One region of the Streptomyces sp. B1I3 genome, then DNA from elsewhere that is predicted to be linked to it. Evidence: riboswitches for the same ligand, from Rfam matches in the RefSeq annotation. Region 1 holds a riboswitch; each other region holds the start of a gene.

Evidence for each region. Region 1 has a riboswitch for S-adenosylmethionine ahead of QFZ58_RS06435 (hypothetical protein). Riboswitches for the same ligand answer to the same signal wherever they lie in the genome.
Region 2: it holds a riboswitch for S-adenosylmethionine, as region 1 does, so the genes downstream of both, QFZ58_RS26565 (aminotransferase class V-fold PLP-dependent enzyme) here and QFZ58_RS06435 (hypothetical protein) in region 1, are expected to answer to the same signal.
Region 3: it holds a riboswitch for S-adenosylmethionine, as region 1 does, so the genes downstream of both, thrC (threonine synthase) here and QFZ58_RS06435 (hypothetical protein) in region 1, are expected to answer to the same signal.

The regions. Positions count from the first base shown of each region.
Region 1 is NZ_JAUSYD010000001.1:1,365,296-1,370,967, forward strand. Features, by position in the region: gene QFZ58_RS06425 (family 43 glycosylhydrolase) at 1-1,292, opposite strand, end outside; gene QFZ58_RS06430 (arabinan endo-1,5-alpha-L-arabinosidase) at 1,274-2,245, opposite strand; gene QFZ58_RS06435 (hypothetical protein) at 2,510-2,926, opposite strand; SAM riboswitch class IV at 2,977-3,087, opposite strand; gene QFZ58_RS06440 (cytochrome P450) at 3,163-4,386, opposite strand; gene QFZ58_RS06445 (cytochrome P450) at 4,383-5,663, opposite strand.
Region 2 is NZ_JAUSYD010000001.1:5,844,888-5,850,559, forward strand. Features, by position in the region: gene QFZ58_RS26555 (cytochrome bc complex cytochrome b subunit) at 1-431, shown strand, start outside; gene trpD (anthranilate phosphoribosyltransferase) at 554-1,618, shown strand; SAM riboswitch class IV at 1,703-1,820, shown strand; gene QFZ58_RS26565 (aminotransferase class V-fold PLP-dependent enzyme) at 1,994-3,370, shown strand; gene QFZ58_RS26570 (Lrp/AsnC family transcriptional regulator) at 3,493-3,774, opposite strand; gene QFZ58_RS26575 (rhomboid family intramembrane serine protease) at 3,771-4,541, opposite strand; gene QFZ58_RS26580 (hypothetical protein) at 4,709-4,951, shown strand; gene QFZ58_RS26585 (NYN domain-containing protein) at 4,989-5,672, shown strand, end outside.
Region 3 is NZ_JAUSYD010000001.1:3,585,649-3,591,320, reverse strand. Features, by position in the region: gene QFZ58_RS16365 (trehalose-6-phosphate synthase) at 1-1,085, opposite strand, end outside; gene QFZ58_RS16360 (glucosyl-3-phosphoglycerate synthase) at 1,129-2,079, opposite strand; SAM riboswitch class I at 2,232-2,359, shown strand; gene thrC (threonine synthase) at 2,378-3,676, shown strand; gene QFZ58_RS16350 (MoaD/ThiS family protein) at 3,705-3,980, shown strand; gene QFZ58_RS16345 (cold-shock protein) at 4,411-4,617, shown strand; gene groL (chaperonin GroEL) at 4,943-5,672, shown strand, end outside.

The DNA of each region.
Region 1 (5,672 bases):
CGGAAGCGCTGGCAGGTGTTGTCGAGCCACGACCACTGACGCAGGTCGGCGCCGTCGGCGGCGGAGCAGTCCGCCGTGTCCAGCACCTTGCCCGTCGCGACGTTCACCAGCCGGCTGGTGTCGTCGCCGCGGTCCTCGACACGCCATTTCTGCTGTGCGCCGCCGTTGCACGTCCACTGCCGCACGTCGGCCCCGTCGGCCGTCGAGCCACCGCTCACGTCGAGACACTTCCCGGTGGCCCGGCTGACGACGGTGTAAGCGGCCGGGGTGGCCGCCGTCTCCCCGGAAGGCCCGGCCGCCGTCGTACCGAGGCCGACGGGAGTGCCGAGGTTCGGGGTGCCGTCGGCGTTCCAGGTGAACTTCTGCGCCCTCGTCGTCCGTCCGTTGTCGCAGCCGTCGGACGCCGAGTCGTTGGCGTGGTAGACGATCCAGCTCTCCGTTCCGTCGGGCGAGGTGAAGAAGCCGTTGTGGCCCGGCCCGTAGACCCCGGCGGCGTCGTTCCGCTGGAAGACCGGGGTGGACTTCTTCGTCCACGAGGACGCGGAGCGCGGGTCGGAACCGGTCAGTGTGAGCTGCCCCAGTGTGTAGTCGGGGGTCCAGCAGCCGCTCGCGGAGTAGACGATGAACGTCTTCCCGCCCCGCTGGAGCACCTCGGGCCCCTCGTTGACCGTGCCCCCCGACTTCTCCCAGCCATGGCCGGGCGTCGAGATCGTCGAGAAGGAGCCGCTCAGCGTGTACGGATTCGACATCGGCGCGATGACGAGGTTCTGCGTGCCGCCGCCGCTCGCGCTGCCCAGCAGGTACAGGGACCCGTCGACCGTGAGCACGCTCGGGTCGAGCATCCAGCCGCTGCCCAGCTGGTTCCTGTACGTGTAGGGCCCCATCGGGTCCGGGCCCGCGCTCTCCAGCACGTGTACGCGCTGCGTGGGGTTGTAGTCGGTGACGTTCTGGCCGGCCACGTAGTACAGGTACCAGCGGTCGCCCGACCGGTGCAGTTCGGGGGCCCAGATGTTGCAGCAGCGGGAGGCCGCGTCGCCCTGCCACACCTGCACGCTCGGCGCGGTCGCGAGGCCGGCCAGTGTCGGCGACTTCCGCATGGTGATGACGTCGGTCCAGCTCGTCGACACCAGGTGGTAGTTGCCGTCGTGGTACGAGATCCAGGGATCGGCGCCCTTCTGCGCCTTGACCGGGTTGGTGTACGGACGACCCTCGGCCGCCGACGCCGATGCCGGCTGCCCCAGGGCCGCCGCCAGCAGGAGGGCGCTCAGCAGGATCAGTAGGCGACGGGCCATCCGCTGCTCCAGTTCAGTAGGTTGACGCCGAGCTTCGGGGTGCCGTTGTCCTGGCCGTCGTAGTAGTGGTAGACGAGCAGGTCGCCGTCGGAGTCGGCCAGGATCGACTGGCCGCCGGGGCCGATGTAGCGGCCGTGCGACTCCATGACGGGTGTGCCGCCGTTGCTGAGCATGCTGACGCCGTTGCGGTCCTTGTAGGGGCCGGTGACGCTGGTGGCCCGGCCCACCTTGATCTTGTACGTGGAGCTGGTGCCCGCGCAGCAGGTGTCGTAGGAGGCGAAGAGGTAGTAGTAGCCGTTGCGCTTCACGACCGAGGGCGCCTCGACGGCCTTGGTGCCGGTGGGCCGGGAGGCGAGCGAGCGGCGGGCCGTGTCGCCGGAGTGCTGCTTCCCGGTCGACGGGTCGATGCGGATCATCTTGATCCCGGTCCACCAGGAGCCGAAGGAGAGCCACCACGCGCCGTCGTCGTCCACGAAGAGGTTGGGGTCGATGGCGTTGTAGTCGCTCGACGAGTTCGACGTGTACACGATGCCGTAGTCGCTCCAGCTGCCGGCCTGGCCGGTGGTGGAGCCGGCCAGACCGATGGCCGAGGTGTTGCTGCCGAAGGACGAGACGGCGTAGTACATCAAATACTTGCCGTTGCGGTACGAGATGTCCGGGGCCCAGGGGTCGGAGGCCGAGGAGTAGTTCTTCCACCAGCTCGGCTTTGTGGTGAAGGCGTTGCCGGAGCGGCCGAAGGCCGTGCGGTCGGTGGAGGTGCGGAGCTGGAGGCCCTCCCCGGTGGAGTAGAGCAGGTACAGGCCGGACGAGCTGCGGACCATGCTGGGGTCGTGGACGACGATGTCACCGCTGACCACGCCGGGGTTGGGGTAGGCGGACGCGCTGCCTGGCACGAGGGCCAGCAGAAGGGCGACGGGCAGGGCGGCGAGGGTTCTTCTCGGGATGCGGCTCATGAGCACTTCCTTGGTCGTGATCCGGGGGGGGGCCGGGGGCGCTCGGGCAGTCACCACGGAGGGCACACGAGTTGCCATGCACCTGCCATGTGGACGTTCGAGATGCCGAATGGCGATCGGGAGCTCGGACGGGACCGTAGAATCGAACGCACCTTGCGTCAACGGATCGCGCACGTTCGGCGCGCGCGTCAGGAGAAAAATGCGATGGCGTCCGGAATACCGAACCGGACGCCGTCGCAGCGTGGCCGGGACCACCTGACGGAACTACAGACCGTAGGTGAAGTCCCCGCGCCCGGAGTCCGTGCGCCGCGAGGCCGGGGCGACGGTCGCGCACAGGGGGCCGCCCTCGGTCCCGACGTTCACCAGCCCGGTCGCCTCGCCGTCGAGGCCGACGAACCGCAGGGCGTGCCAGCGCGGCAGCCAGAACACACGGCCCCGGTGCCCCGCCAGCAACTCCCGCAGGTCGGTGGGTGCGTGCATCCACACCGCGGGGAGCTCCTCCGCGTGATCGAACGCCGCCCGCAGACCCAGCCAGCCGTCGTCACGCACGTCGCCGGAGGTCAGCAGCAGTTCGACGGCCCGCCCGGGCTCCTGGACACACTTCTTGGCGTGGATCCAGTGGACGTGGTGGCCGGGTGCGTACATGGTGCAGCCGTCGCGGTGGTCGAGGTGAGGGAGCACGGCCGTCGCCTGCCTTCCGGGGTCGTGGACCCCGGGGGCCCGTCCCCGGTGGTCCGCTGTTCCCCGCGCGGTGCCGCGCGGGGCAGGTCGTCACCCGGAGCACCCGCAGCGGAGCGGGGTGCCGTCCAGCCAGCCGGGGCTTTCCACTGGAACTCATGACCCGTCAAAAGCGTAACAGCAGCCGAGACGGCGTCACGGCGTGCGCAACGTCCCCGTGACACCGGCCACATGACGCCTCAGCCGTGCAGGAGCACCGGGAACGCCTCCATGTCGTTCTGCGTCATCACCGGCAGCTTGCGGATCTCGTCGTCGGGTATCGCGAGCTTCATGTCCGGGAACCGGCCGAACAGCGCGCGCAGCGCGATACCGGCCTCCACCCGGGACAGCGCGGCTCCGGGGCAGATGTGGGGGCCGTGCCCGAAGGTCATGTGCCGGATGGGCGCCGGCCGGGTGACGTCGAAGGCGTCGGCGTCCTCCCCGTGCTGCGCGGTGTCCCTGCCGATGGCCCGGTAGGAGATCACGACCCCCTCCCCTGCGGCGATCGTCTGCTCGCCGACCTGGACGTCCTCGGTCGCGAACCGCATCAACAGGTGGGTGGTGGGGGTGTCCCAGCGCAGCGTCTCCTCGACCACCGACTCCCAGGAGACCTCCCCTTCCAGGACCTTCTCCAGCTGGTCCGGGTGGGCGAGCAGCGCGCGTACGGCGTTGAGGATGAGCCCGATCGTGGTCTCGTGCCCGGCGGCCACCATCGCCTTGAGGTTGCCGACGACCTCCTCCTCGGTGAGCGGCTCCCCGCCCTCCTCGGCCGTGATCAGCGCGCTGGTGAGGTCGTCCGTGGGGCGCGCCGTCTTCTCACGTACCAGTTCGGCGTAGAAGACATCCAGCTCCGCGAGCAGTGCCAGCCGCTCCTCCTGCGGGGTGAGCATGGAGAAGAAGGCCTTGTACTGCCGTGTCAGCATGGGGTGCAGGGACCGGTCCACCCCCATCAGCAGGCCGACCACCCGCATCGGAAGGGGCTGCGCGAAGACGGCCTTGAGGTCGACGACACCGTCCCTGCCCTGCTCGGCGAGCGCGTCCAGCAGTTCCTCGGTGAACCTCTCGATGTCCGGGCGGACCGCCTCCAGCCGGCGCGGGGTGAGCGCCTGGGAGGTCTTGGTCCGCAGCCGCCGGTGCTCCTCCCCGTCCACGGTGAACATGGAACGTCCGGCGTCGATCATGCCGATCAGCGGCCACTCGTGGGTCACCTCACCGCTGCGCCAGAGCCCCCACGCGTCCAGGTTCTTCACCAGCCGGTTGTCGACCAGGAGTTGGCGTGCCTCCGCGTGCCGGGTGACGGTCCACGCCGGCACGCCGAGGAGCTCGATGCGGGTGAGTGGTTCGGCTCGGCACAGCTGTTCGGTCTCTCCGTCGAGGTCCTGGACCATGGGGTCGATGACGACGGTGGCGTGCGGGCAGGTCACAGCAGGTCTCCTGTCGTACGTACGGGGGCGAACCGGACGGGCAGCGCGTTCATCCCGCGCAGGAAGGCGGACGGCCGGCGGACCAGGTCCTCGGCGGGGACGGCGAGCCGGAGATCGGGCAGCCGGTCGAGGAGGACCTCGATACCGGTACGGGCGATCGTCTCGGCGATCTCCTGGGCGGGGAAGGGGCAGCGGTACTCACCGTGGCTGAACGCCAGGTGCGAGCCGTTGCTCGCGTGGTGGGCGCCTCCCAGGTCCTGCCGTACCGACGGGTCGGTGTTGGCGGCCCCCAGGCCGAGGAGGAGCATGTCACCGGCCCGGATCGTCCGTCCGCCGAGCCGGGTGTCCCGGACCGCCCAGCGGCCGGCGAGGATCTGCGTCGGGCTCTCCTCCCACAGCACTTCGTTCATGGCCTCGCCGACGCTGCGCCGGCCGCCGGAGAGGGAGTCGGCGAACTGGTCCTCGGTGAGCATCAGCCGCAGGGAGTTGCTGATCCAGTCGGCGGTGGTGAGGTGCCCGGCGGCCGTGACGGCCATCAGGTCGAGTGCGTACTCCTCGTCCGTGAAGGGCTCCGGGTCGGCGAGCATGCGGGAGGTGATGTCGTCCCCGGGCACGGCCCGCTTGGCGGCCACGAGACGCCGCATGTGCTCACCGAACCGCCCGTACGCCTCCTGTGCTCCGGGGCCCCCGTCGGCCAAATCTTTGAGGACCCGGGCGATGTCCGCCCCTTCCGCGTCGGGGAAGCCGACGAGGCGGGCGAGGACGAGGACGGGCAGCGGCTCCGCGAAGTCCGCGACGAGATCGGCCGTGCCCCGGCTGCACATGTCGTCGACGAGCCGGTCGGCGAGTTGCTCGCAGTGGCCGCGGATCTCGAACGGGTTCGAGCCTTCGAGCGCGGGCACCACCATGTCGGAGTGCCGCCGGTGCTCGGCGCCCGCGGTGAAGTAGATGGACGGCATGGGCCGCCCGACCATGGGCAGGAGCGGCCAGTCCTCGGGGATGTGCTCCCACTGGTTCCAGAGCCCGACGTCCCGCGGGAACAGTTCGCCGTCGCTGGTGACCTGGTGGAGCTCGCGGTAGCCGACGACGAGCCAGGCGGGGAAGCCACCGGGGAGCTCGACGGGCACCACGGGGCCGTACGCGTGCCGCATACTGCGGTACAGGGCCTGCGGCGCGGTGTGGAACTCCGGCCCGCCGAGCGGCACGGGGTCGGTCGCGGCGTGCGCCGGGCAGCCGCCGCCGGACGCGGGCGCGGCGGATAAGGAGGGGTTCGTCATCGTACGGGC
Region 2 (5,672 bases), 4.5 Mb from region 1:
ACATCTGGGCGACCCACTTCAGCCTGTCGCTCAACGCGATCAGCTGGTTCGTCCGGATCGCCTTCTTCGTCGGCCCGGTCCTGGCGTTCATCGCCACCCGGCGGATCTGCCTCGGCCTCCAGCGCCGGGACAAGGAGAAGGTGCTGCACGGGCGCGAGTCCGGCACCATCAAGCGCCTGCCGCACGGTGAGTTCGTGGAGATCCACGAGCCGCTCAGCCCGGGGCAGCTGCACACGCTCACGGCGCACGAGCAGTACAAGCCGCTCGAACTCGGCCCGACGGTCGACGCGAACGGCGTCGAGCGCAAGCCGTCGGCCCTGCAGAAGCTGCGGGCCAGGCTCAGCAGGAGCTACTACGGCGAGGGCAACCAGATCGCCAAGCCCACCGCCGAGGAGTACAAGGAGATCACCAGCGGCCACGGCCACCACTGATCGACCCAGCTGAACGCCACAGCGGGAGCCCCGTCCATCCGATGGACGGGGCTCTTCGCCGTCCCGGGGGCTGGATAGGGTGGAGGCATCATCCCTATCGGCTGTGGACCCAGGAGCGGACCATGAACGTTGTGACCCCGGACGGCGGCGACAGCGTGGCGGCCCGTACCTGGCCCGGCGTGCTGACCCCCCTCCTGCGCGGCGAGGACCTGACCACCGAGGACACCGCGTGGGCCATGGACCGCATCATGAGCGGCGAGGCCACCGACGTACAGATCGCCGGCTTCGCGGTCGCGCTGCGCGCCAAGGGGGAGACCGTCCAGGAGGTCACCGGCCTCGTGCGCGCGATGTACGAGCACGCCCACACCGTCCACGTGCCCGGCCGCACCGTCGACATCGTGGGTACGGGCGGCGACATGGCCAAGACGGTGAACATCTCCACCATGTCGGCGATCGTCGTCGCCGGGACCGGCGCCAAGGTCGTCAAGCACGGCAACCGCGCCTCGTCCTCGGCCAGCGGTGCCTCCGACGTCCTGGAGAAGCTCGGCGTCAACCTCGAACTCACCCCGCAGCGCGTCGTCGAGGTCGCCGAGGAAGCGGGCATCACCTTCTGCTTCGCCGTGAAGTTCCACCCCGCCCTGCGCCACGCGGCGCGGGCCCGCAAGGAGCTGGGCACGCAGACCACCTTCAACATCCTGGGCCCGCTCACCAATCCCGCCCAGGTGCGCTCCCAGGCCATCGGGGTCGCCGACGCGAGGATGGCGCCCATCGTCGCCGGTGTACTCGCCGAGCGGGGGAACTCCGCGCTCGTCTTCCGCGGCGACGACGGCCTGGACGAGCTGACGACGACGGCGACCTCGCGGGTCTGGATCGTGCGGGACGGCACCGTCCGCGAGGAGCCGTTCGACCCGCGCGACGTCGGCCTCGAACTGGTGCCCGTGGAGGCGCTGCGCGGCGCGGACGCCTCGTACAACGCAGACGTCGCCCGGCGGCTGCTGGACGGGGAGAGAGGGCCGGTGCGCGACGCCGTGCTGCTCAACTCGGCCGCCGCGCTCGTCGCGCTGGACCAGGGTGAGGGGACGCTCGTCGAACAGCTCGCCGCGGGGATCGCGCGGGCCGCCGAGTCGATCGACTCCGGCGCGGCCAAGCGTGCGCTGGAGCGATGGGTGACGGCGAGCCACGCCTGAAGCGGCACCGTGTGAGGCGGGGCGCAGTCCGGATCGCGGACTGCGCCCTTGCGCATGCGGGCAGGTATGGCAAGATGCTGCGCAGGTCATGAGTGACAGCGACTACGGCCCCGGCCCGCTGTCCGGCAACCCTCCGTCCGTGGCGGGGTGCCCCGGGTGAAGACCGGGCCGTAGGCAGCGAGGTCTGCGGCAAGCGCGGGCCCCTCGGCGTCCTTTGACGCCACCCCTTGGGGTCCTGGTCCCAGGGAGCCTCTTGTGAGCAAGCGAATGCGATAGGGCGCGACGCCCTCCTCCGCACACCCCTTTTCCTTCCTTCCCCGTGCTGCCGCGTACCCGCCGGCGCGAGGATGTCGCCTGCCTTTACGGGAGTTCGCCATGTCTGTCTCCACCGCTGCCGTCGACCAGTCCATTTGTGCCCCGCTGCCGGTTCTGGGTGCGGATGTCACCGTTCCGCTCGTGACGGGCGGGGACGTCACCTATGCCGCCCTGGACTACGCGGCGAGCGCACCGGCGCTCCAGCGGGTGTGGGACGACGTGGCGGCCTACGCCCCGTACTACGGCAGCGTGCACCGTGGTGCCGGCTACCTCTCCCAGCTCTCCACCGACCTCTTCGAGAGCAGCCGGGCCTCCGTCGCGGAGTTCCTCGGCTGCCGGGCGGACGACCAGGTGGTCTTCACCCGGTCCACCACCGACTCCCTCAACCTGCTGGCCGCCGTACTGCCCGCCGACTGCCAGGTGTTCGTGTTCGAGACCGAGCACCACGCCTCCCTGCTGCCCTGGCGGGACGCCCGGGTGACCTACCTCGACGCCCCGCGCACCCCGGCCCAGGCCGTCGCGACGCTGGAGCGTGCGCTGGCGGGCCGCGCCCCCTACGGGCCCGCACTGGTCTGTGTGACGGGCGCATCCAACGTCACCGGCGAGCTGTGGCCGGTGGAGGAGCTGGCTGCCGCCGCCCACGCCCACGGCGCACGGATCGTGCTCGACGCGGCGCAGCTGGCGCCCCACCACCCGGTGGACATCACCGAACTGGACGTCGACTGGGTCGCCTTCTCCGGACACAAGCTGTACGCGCCGTTCGGCTCGGGCGTGCTCGCGGGGCGGGCCGACTGGCTGCGGGACGCGGAGCCGTACCTCGCGGGCGGCGGAGCCTCCCGCAAGGTCGCCCGGCGCACCGACGGCGGGGTGGACGTGGAGTGGCACACCACCGCGGCGCGGCACGAGGCGGGATCGCCCAACGTCATCGGCGTCTACTCGATCGCCGCGGCCTGCAAGGCCCTGACGGAGGCCGGGTTCGACCGGCTGGTCGAGCGTGAGCAGCACCTGGTGGCCCGTGTCCTCGAGGGCCTGGCCGAGGTTCCCGAGGTGCGGGTGCTCTCGCTGTTCGGCGACGAGGCCCCCAGGGTCGGTGTGATCTCCTTCGTCGTCGAGGGCTGGAACAGCTCGCACTTCGCCGCCGCGCTCTCCGCGGAGTACGGCATCGGGGTGCGGGACGGCCTGTTCTGCGCGCACCCGCTCGTCCGTACCCTGCTGGGCGGCGAGGCGCAGGACCCGGGCGAGTGCGGCGCGCCGGACGCCGAGCCGGGGGAGAGGTCCCTCAACGCCATCCGGGTGAGCTTCGGGGCCGGTACCCCGGACGAGCACATCGAGCGTTTCCTGGGGGCCGTCCGTGAGCTCGTGCGCACGGGCGCCCGCTGGACCTACCGCACCGAGGACGGCCGCTGTGTCCCGGACCGGGGCGCGGCCCAGGTCTGACCGGAGCGGATGCGGCTCCGGCCGGGCACGTGAGGCGGTGCCCCGTGCCCGGCCGGAGCCGCACGCCGTCCGCCCCGGGGCCTCAGGAGCCGAGTCGACGCCTCAGGAGCCGAGCCGATGCCTCAGGCGTCGAGACCGATGGCGAAGGCCGCCTCGAGGTCGTGCTGCGAGTACGTACGGAAGGCGACATGGGTGTCGGTGCCCTCGACGCCGGGGATCTTGCTGATGCGGCCGGGGATGACGTCGGCCAGGTCGTCGTGCCTGGCCACCCGGACCATGGCGATCAGGTCGTACGTGCCGGTGACCGAGAAGACCTCGCTGACGCTGTCCAGCGCGGCGATGGCCTCGGCGATCTCGGGAATCCGGTCCACGCTGGTTTTGATGAGCACGATCGCGGTGATCACGGCTGGCTTTCTCCCTCGGTGGCCGTGGCTGGAGACTTCACTCTAGAGCCTCCCACCGGGGCCCCACCCCGGTAGCGTCCCCAGGCGTAGAGGAACCCGGCGGCGAACCCCGCCACGTGGGCGAGGTAGGCCACGCCCGGGCCGCTCCCCGCGCTCCGGGCGGCCAGCCACTGCAGTACGAACCAGAAGACGAGCACGACCCAGGCGGGGAAGCGCAGCGGCAGGAAGAACAGGAACGGGAAGAGGCTGGTGACCCGGGCGCGGGGGAAGAGGTACAGGAACGCGCCCAGTACCGCCGAGATCGCGCCCGACGCGCCCACCAGGGTCTGGTCCGAGCCGGAGTGCGCGACGGCGTAGACCACCAGGGCGAAGTAGCCGCAGCAGACGTAGAAGAAGGCGAATTCGACACGGCCCATGCGTTCCTCGGCCATCGCGCCGAACACGTACAGGAAGAGCATGTTGCCCAGCAGGTGCAGCCAGCTGCCGTGGACGAAGAGCGCGGTCAGCGGGGTGAGCAGCGCGTGTGCGGAGCCGGTCCGCAACTCACTGGGGATCACGCCCCACCGTTCGAAGTACCCGGCCTGGGCGGCCAGCAAGGCGTCCGTGCCGCCGCCGCGGGAAAGACCGAACCCGGAGAGCGGGCTGACCAGGAAGACGGCGCTGCACAGGGCGATGAGCCCGTACGTGACCGGTCCGCTGCCCGCCGCGGCAGCCGCCGCGACATCTCCGGCCCGCTTCCGCCAGTCGACATGCCGCCATTCGGTCACGTACAGAGCATGACGTACCGGGGGAGAACAGGACGGACCGCCTCGCCGTATTGAGGGGAATCCACAAGGCCGTAGGGTTGCCGCAGAACATCGCAGTTCGACGACGCACCGCGAGATCGAAGCCTGGTACGCACGAGACTCGACGAACGACGAAAGAGGACGCAACGATGACGACGGTTCCCCAGCCGACGGACGGGACCCGCTGGCGCTGCACGCTCTGCGGCAATCTCACCCGTTTCGATGTGACGCGCTCCTCCAAGGTCGTGGAGTACGTGCATCTCGACCTGGCCGGGGAGTCGAGTGTCGAGGAGCGCGAGGTGGTCAGTGAGACCATCGAGTCGGTGCGCTGCCGCTGGTGCAACGCGGTCGACCAGATCGAGCTGGTCGACAGGCCGGGTGCCGACTCCTGACGGGGCCGTGCGCACAGACATGTTGGGGTGATGGATGGTGGAGCAGCCGACAGGCGGCGCCGAACCGGCCGATGCGGCCGACGGCGTCGTGGAGTCGCTCGACCGTCCGCTGCCCGAGGGCGTACGCCGCAGGGTCGTGGCCCTGGTCTCCGAAGCCTTCGGCGGCCTGACAATCGCCGAACTCCCACCGCAGCTGCGGCAGTACGCCCGGTTCACCCCGAGCAGGCGGGTCAAGTTCGCGGGTAACGCGATGGCGGCCGCGCTGGAGAGCGATCCGGTGTTCCGCCGGCGCATCGGCGAGCGGATCGGCCGGAGCCAGCCTGAGCTGGCCGGACCCCTGGAGACCGGCGCGCCGCCCGCCGCGGCCGACCCCGTCGACGTGGCCGCGGCCGCCTACGTGCTCCGGCCGCCCGGCTGGGTCAAGCTGGTGACCGCCGCCGGCGAGGAGGCCCAGCGGGCCGACGCCGAGCGGGTGGACGAGGAGACGCGGCGCGAGCTGGAGAGGCTGCGCGAGGAGCTCGACCGGGCCCGTGCCCAGACCAGGAGCGAGACCGAACGGCTGCGCGCGGAGCTCGACGCCTCCCGCAAGGAGGCCGAATCCCTGCAGCGCAAACTGCGCAGTGCGCTCAGCGAGGTCAAGCGCGGCGAGGCCGCGCTGCGCAAGGGCGCGGCGGAGGCCGACGCCGTGCGCGCCGAGGCCGCCGCCCAGGTCTCCGCCGCG
Region 3 (5,672 bases), 2.2 Mb from region 1:
AGGGCCACGTCCGCCAGCCGGTACGCCGCGAGCGAGCGGGCGAAGTCGTCGTCGACGTGGAGCAGGACCGGGGTCCAGCCGTCCGTGCCGTACTCGGCGTTGATGGCCTCGGCGACCCGCTGGACCTCCGCCGTGTAGTCGCGGTACACCGCGAGGTCCTGCCGGGAGGGGTAGGCGAACGCCACGTGCACCACGCGTTCGCGCCACTCCGGGTGGTCCTCCAGCAGGGCACGGTAGGCGTGCAGCCCGCGCACGATGTTCTTGGACAGCTCGGTGCGGTCCACCCGCACGATCGTCCGCCGCCCCTCGCCGATCTGCCCCCGCAGTGTCTCCATCCGCTCGTCCACGTCCGCCTCGCGGGAGCGGCGGCGCAGGAAGTCCGCGTCGGCGCCCAGCCCGTGAGCGCCGATCCGGGTGCCGCCGGTGCCGCCGACGATCTCCGTGCAGCAGCCGATGAAGGCGTCCGCCCAGCGGCGGGTCAGGAACGCGGCCCGGTCGGCGCCCAGGATGCCGCGCAGCAGTTGTTCGCCGATGTCGTCGGGCAGCAGCCGGAAGTAGTCCACGGGTGCCCACGGGGTGTGCGAGAAGTGCCCGATCCGCAGGTCGGAACGGAGCTCGCGGAGCATCCCGGGCACCAGTGAGAGGTGGTAGTCCTGCACCAGGACCACGGCTCCCTCACCCGCCTCCTCGGCGAGCGCCTCGGCGAAGGCCCGGTTGTACGCCTCGTAGGACGCCCACCGGCGCCGGAACTCGGCATCGAAGACGGGCTCGACCGGGGTCTGGTAGAGCATGTGGTGCACGAACCAGAGCACCGAGTTCGCGATGCCGTTGTACGCGTCGGCATGGATGCCGGCGTCGATGTCGAGCATGCGCACACCGGGCTCGGACAGGCCCCGCCTGACCGCCTCGCGGTCGCTGTCGCTCAGGGCCGCGCACACCCAGAGCTTGTCCTCGACGGCGCTGAGTCCGGAGACGAGGCCGCCCCCGCCCCGCTTGGAGTCGAGTGAGCCGTCCTCGCGGAGCGAGTACGACACCGGGCCGCGGTTGGACGCGACGAGGACCTGTGCAGCGTGCTCGGAGACCATGAGCGGAACCTAGCCCGATCCGGAGGGTGCCAAACGTGGGTCTTCAGGCCGCGCGGCGGGCCGCGTACTCGGAGATCTCCAGCATCGGCGGCCGCTCCTCGGTGTCGACGGCGTACGTGTGCGGTACGAACCCTTCCTCGCCCCGCTCGAACTGGGTGATCTCTGGCCGCACGATGGTGCCCCGGGAGAGGCGCAGCTGCGCCGTGCGGTAGATCGTCGCGGCCATCCTGCCGAGCGCCTGGCCGTCCTGGTGGCGGTGTTTGCGCACGCCGACGTCGACCTGGGCCAGGGCGTCGAGTCCCACCGTGTTCAGGGCGTCGACGAGCAGGCCCAACTCCACTCCGTAGCCGACAGGGAAGGGCAGCCGTTCCAGCAGGGAGCGCCGTACCGCGTACTCGCCGCCGAGCGGCTGGACGAAGCCGGCCAGCTGCGGCCAGTGCAGGTTGAGCAGCGGGCGGGCCATCAGCTCGGTGACCCGTCCCCCCTGGCCTGCGGAGCCGTGGAGCGGCCGGTCGTACATGGCCTTGACGAAGTGCACCCCGGGTTCGGTGAGCAGCGGGCCGACGGTGCCGGAGACGAAGTCCGGCGAGAAGTCCTTGAGGTCGGCGTCGACGAAGCAGACGATCTCCCCGCCGGTCACCAGGAGTGACCGCCAGAGCACTTCGCCCTTGCCGGGGACGGCGGGTATGCGCGGCAGTATCTCGTCGCGGTGCACGACGCGCGCGCCGGCCGCGCGGGCGACGGCGGAGGTGCGGTCGGTGGAGCCCGAGTCGATCACCACGAGTTCGTCGACCAGCGGGACGCGTTCCATGAGCTCGCGCCGGATCGTCTCGACGATGGCTCCGACGGTCGCTTCCTCGTTCAGTGCGGGCAGCACGACGCTCACGGTCGTGCGGTGCGGATCCTGCGTCCTGGCGGCCACGAGCCGGTCCAGCGGGCGATCGGCGGCTGACCAGGAACGCCTGCTCAACCAGCGTTCCATCTCTTCCAGCACGGTCGGTTCTCCCTGGGTGTGATCCATCTCGCGGTACGGACGACTGGTTCGACCGTCCGATGTGTCGGTTACAGTCTGAGCAACGCGGATGAGCCTCGCACGTCGGGGTGGGTCCGCAGACAAATGCCCGGGTCCTCGATCCGGTGCCACAGCGCTCATCCAGAGGGACTGAGGGAACGGCCCGTTGAAGTCCCGGCAACCCTCCTGCCGACCGCGAGGTCACGGTGGGGAAGGTGCCAATTCCGTCTTGCGGCGAAATACGTCGCGAGGAAGATGAGGAGAAAGGGCCTCCGCCATCATGGCCGTGCAGACAGTTGCAGCCAACACCGATTCTTCCGCCGTGGACCTCGGTCCCGCCGTAGCGCTTTCCTGCCGCGAATGCGGCGAGCGTTTCGAACTCGGTCCGATTTTCGCCTGCGCGTCCTGTTTCGGGCCGCTCGAAGTGGCGTACGACCTGCCGAGCGGCTCCCCCGAAGAGCTGAAGAAGCGCATTGCCGAGGGCCCCGACAACATCTGGCGCTACGCGCCGCTGCTGCCGGTCCCCTCCGATGTCGCCGACAAGCCCAACATCAACCCCGGTTTCACCAAGCTGGTCAAGGCCGACAACCTCGCCCGTGAGCTGGGCGTCACCGGCGGTCTCTACGTGAAGGACGACTCCGGCAACCCGACGCACTCCTTCAAGGACCGTGTCGTCGCCATCGCCGTCGAGGCCGCCCGCGCGTTCGGTTTCACCACGCTCTCCTGCTCCTCGACCGGCAACCTCGCCGGCGCGGTGGGTGCCGCGGCGGCCCGTGCCGGCTTCCGGTCCTGCGTGTTCATCCCGCACGACCTGGAGCAGGGCAAGGTCGTCATGGCCGCGGTGTACGGCGGCGAGCTCGTCGGCATCGAGGGCAACTACGACGACGTCAACCGCTTCTGCTCGGAGCTCATCGGCGACCCGCTCGGCGAGGGCTGGGGCTTCGTCAACGTCAACCTGCGCCCGTACTACGGCGAGGGGTCCAAGACCCTGGCGTACGAGATCTGCGAGCAGCTGGGCTGGCAGCTGCCCGACCAGCTCGTCATCCCGATCGCGTCCGGATCCCAGCTCACGAAGATCGACAAGGGTCTGCAGGAGCTGATCAAGCTCGGCCTGGTCGAGGACAAGCCGTACAAGATCTTCGGTGCGCAGGCCGAGGGCTGCTCCCCGGTCTCCACCGCCTTCAAGGCCGGTCACGACGTCGTACGGCCCCAGAAGCCGAACACGATCGCCAAGTCCCTCGCCATCGGCAACCCGGCAGACGGCCCGTACGTCCTGGACATCGCCCGGCGTACCGGCGGGGCCGTGGAGGACGTCGACGACGAGCAGATCGTCGACGCGATCAAGCTGCTGGCCCGGACCGAGGGCATCTTCGCGGAGACCGCGGGCGGTGTGACGGTCGGTGTCACGAAGAAGCTGATCGACGCGGGCCTCCTGGACCCGTCCCTGACCACCGTCGTCCTGAACACCGGAGACGGACTGAAGACGCTGGACGCCGTCGCCCCGACGACCGGCCTGTCGGCGACGATCCGGCCCAGCCTGGACGCGTTCCGCGACGCGGGCCTCGCCGCCGGCAACTGACCACCCGAGACCGAAGGAAGGCACCCACATGAGCGTCAAGGTCCGTATCCCCACCATCCTCCGCACCTACACGGGCGGTCAGGCCGAGGTCTCGGCCGAGGGTGCGGTTCTGTCCGAGGTCATCGCGTCCCTCGAGAAGGACCACCCGGGCATCGCCGCCCGCGTGCTGGACGACCAGGGCAAGCTGCGCCGCTTCGTCAACGTGTACGTCAACGACGACGACGTGCGTTTCGAGGGCGGCCTGGACGCGGCCACGCCGGACGGCGCCGGCGTCTCGATCATCCCGGCCGTGGCCGGAGGCTGACACGGGTGCCGGACTTCCTGTCCGGCTCGGCATCGTGACGATGACCCCCTCCGCGAGAAGCGGAGGGGGTCATTCTGCATGGTTGAGCACGGTACAGTTGGGGAAGCCTCCTCGGCCGCCTGTGCCACCCGCATATGAGAATGCGCCTGGTCGCGACGAGAAGTGGCCAAAGTGCGTGTACCCCTTGCGCCATAAGTGGCCTATGTCGGGCCCGAGTTGCCCTGGAATCCTGCGAGTTACCCCTATCCGGGCGTTCAGCCGCGCCCAGAATTCTCGTCCGATTGACCTGTTGCAGAGGGCAGTTGGGCAGATACATTCGGCCGCGGTCGACGCGTTCCGGCGCACGCCGCCCCCTCCTGTCGGGGGGTGAGTTTGACCCGGGTCCGCGAAGTGCGGTCCTGTGCAAGGGCCAGTAATAGGGGAGTTAGGCATGGCTCAGGGCACCGTCAAGTGGTTCAACGCGGAGAAGGGGTACGGCTTCATCGCGGTCGACGGTGGTGCGGATGTTTTCGTCCACTACAGCGCGATCCAGATGGACGGATACCGCACCCTCGAAGAGGGTCAGCGAGTTGAATTCGAGATCTCGCAGGGCCAGAAGGGGCCGCAGGCGGACATGGTCAAGCTCGCCGTCGGCTGAGCTCGGCGCGGTCGGCCGACGACACCACTCGCACACGCAGGGCCCGTACCCGTAAGAGGGGTACGGGCCCTGCGCGCGTCCCGCGCCGGCTTCCGGTTCCCGGAGGGTGTTCACCCAGCGAGCCATCACCGAAGGCGCTTGCACTCTCCGGGGTCGAGTGCTAATCATTGGCGTTAGCACTCTCCAGGTGAGAGTGACAGAACTTGGACCGGGCCGGTGAGGCCCGCAGGCCCGGTGGGGCAAGGAACCACTGGGCACGCTGGCCGTCCGTCGCGGGCGCCACTCGGTCCGGAGAATCCACCCCTGTCCGGGAGGACCACTTCACATGGCCAAGATCATCGCGTTCGACGAGGAGGCACGGCGCGGTCTCGAGCGCGGGATGAACCAGCTCGCCGACGCCGTCAAGGTAACCCTCGGCCCGAAGGGCCGTAACGTCGTCCTCGAGAAGAAGTGGGGCGCGCCCACGATCACCAACGATGGTGTTTCCATCGCCAAGGAGATCGAGCTCGAGGACCCGTACGAGAAGATCGGTGCGGAGCTGGTCAAGGAGGTCGCCAAGAAGACGGACGACGTCGCCGGCGACGGTACGACCACCGCCACCGTTCTCGCCCAGGCGCTCGTCCGCGAGGGCCTGCGCAACGTCGCCGCGGGTGCCAACCCGATGGCTCTCAAGCGTGGCATCGAGAAGGCCGTCGAGGCCGTCTCCGCCGCTCTGCTGGAGCAGGCGAAGGACGTGGAGACCAAGGAGCAGATCGCTTCGACGGCCTCCATCTCCGCTGCTGACACCGAGATCGGCGCCAAGATCGCCGAGGCTATGGACAAGGTCGGCAAGGAAGGCGTCATCACCGTCGAGGAGTCCCAGACCTTCGGTCTGGAGCTCGAGCTCACGGAGGGTATGCGCTTCGACAAGGGCTACATCTCGGCGTACTTCGCCACCGACATGGAGCGTATGGAGACGTCGTTCGACGACCCGTACATCCTGATCGTCAACTCCAAGATCAGCAACGTGAAGGACCTCCTTCCGCTGCTCGAGAAGGTCATGCAGTCGGGCAAGC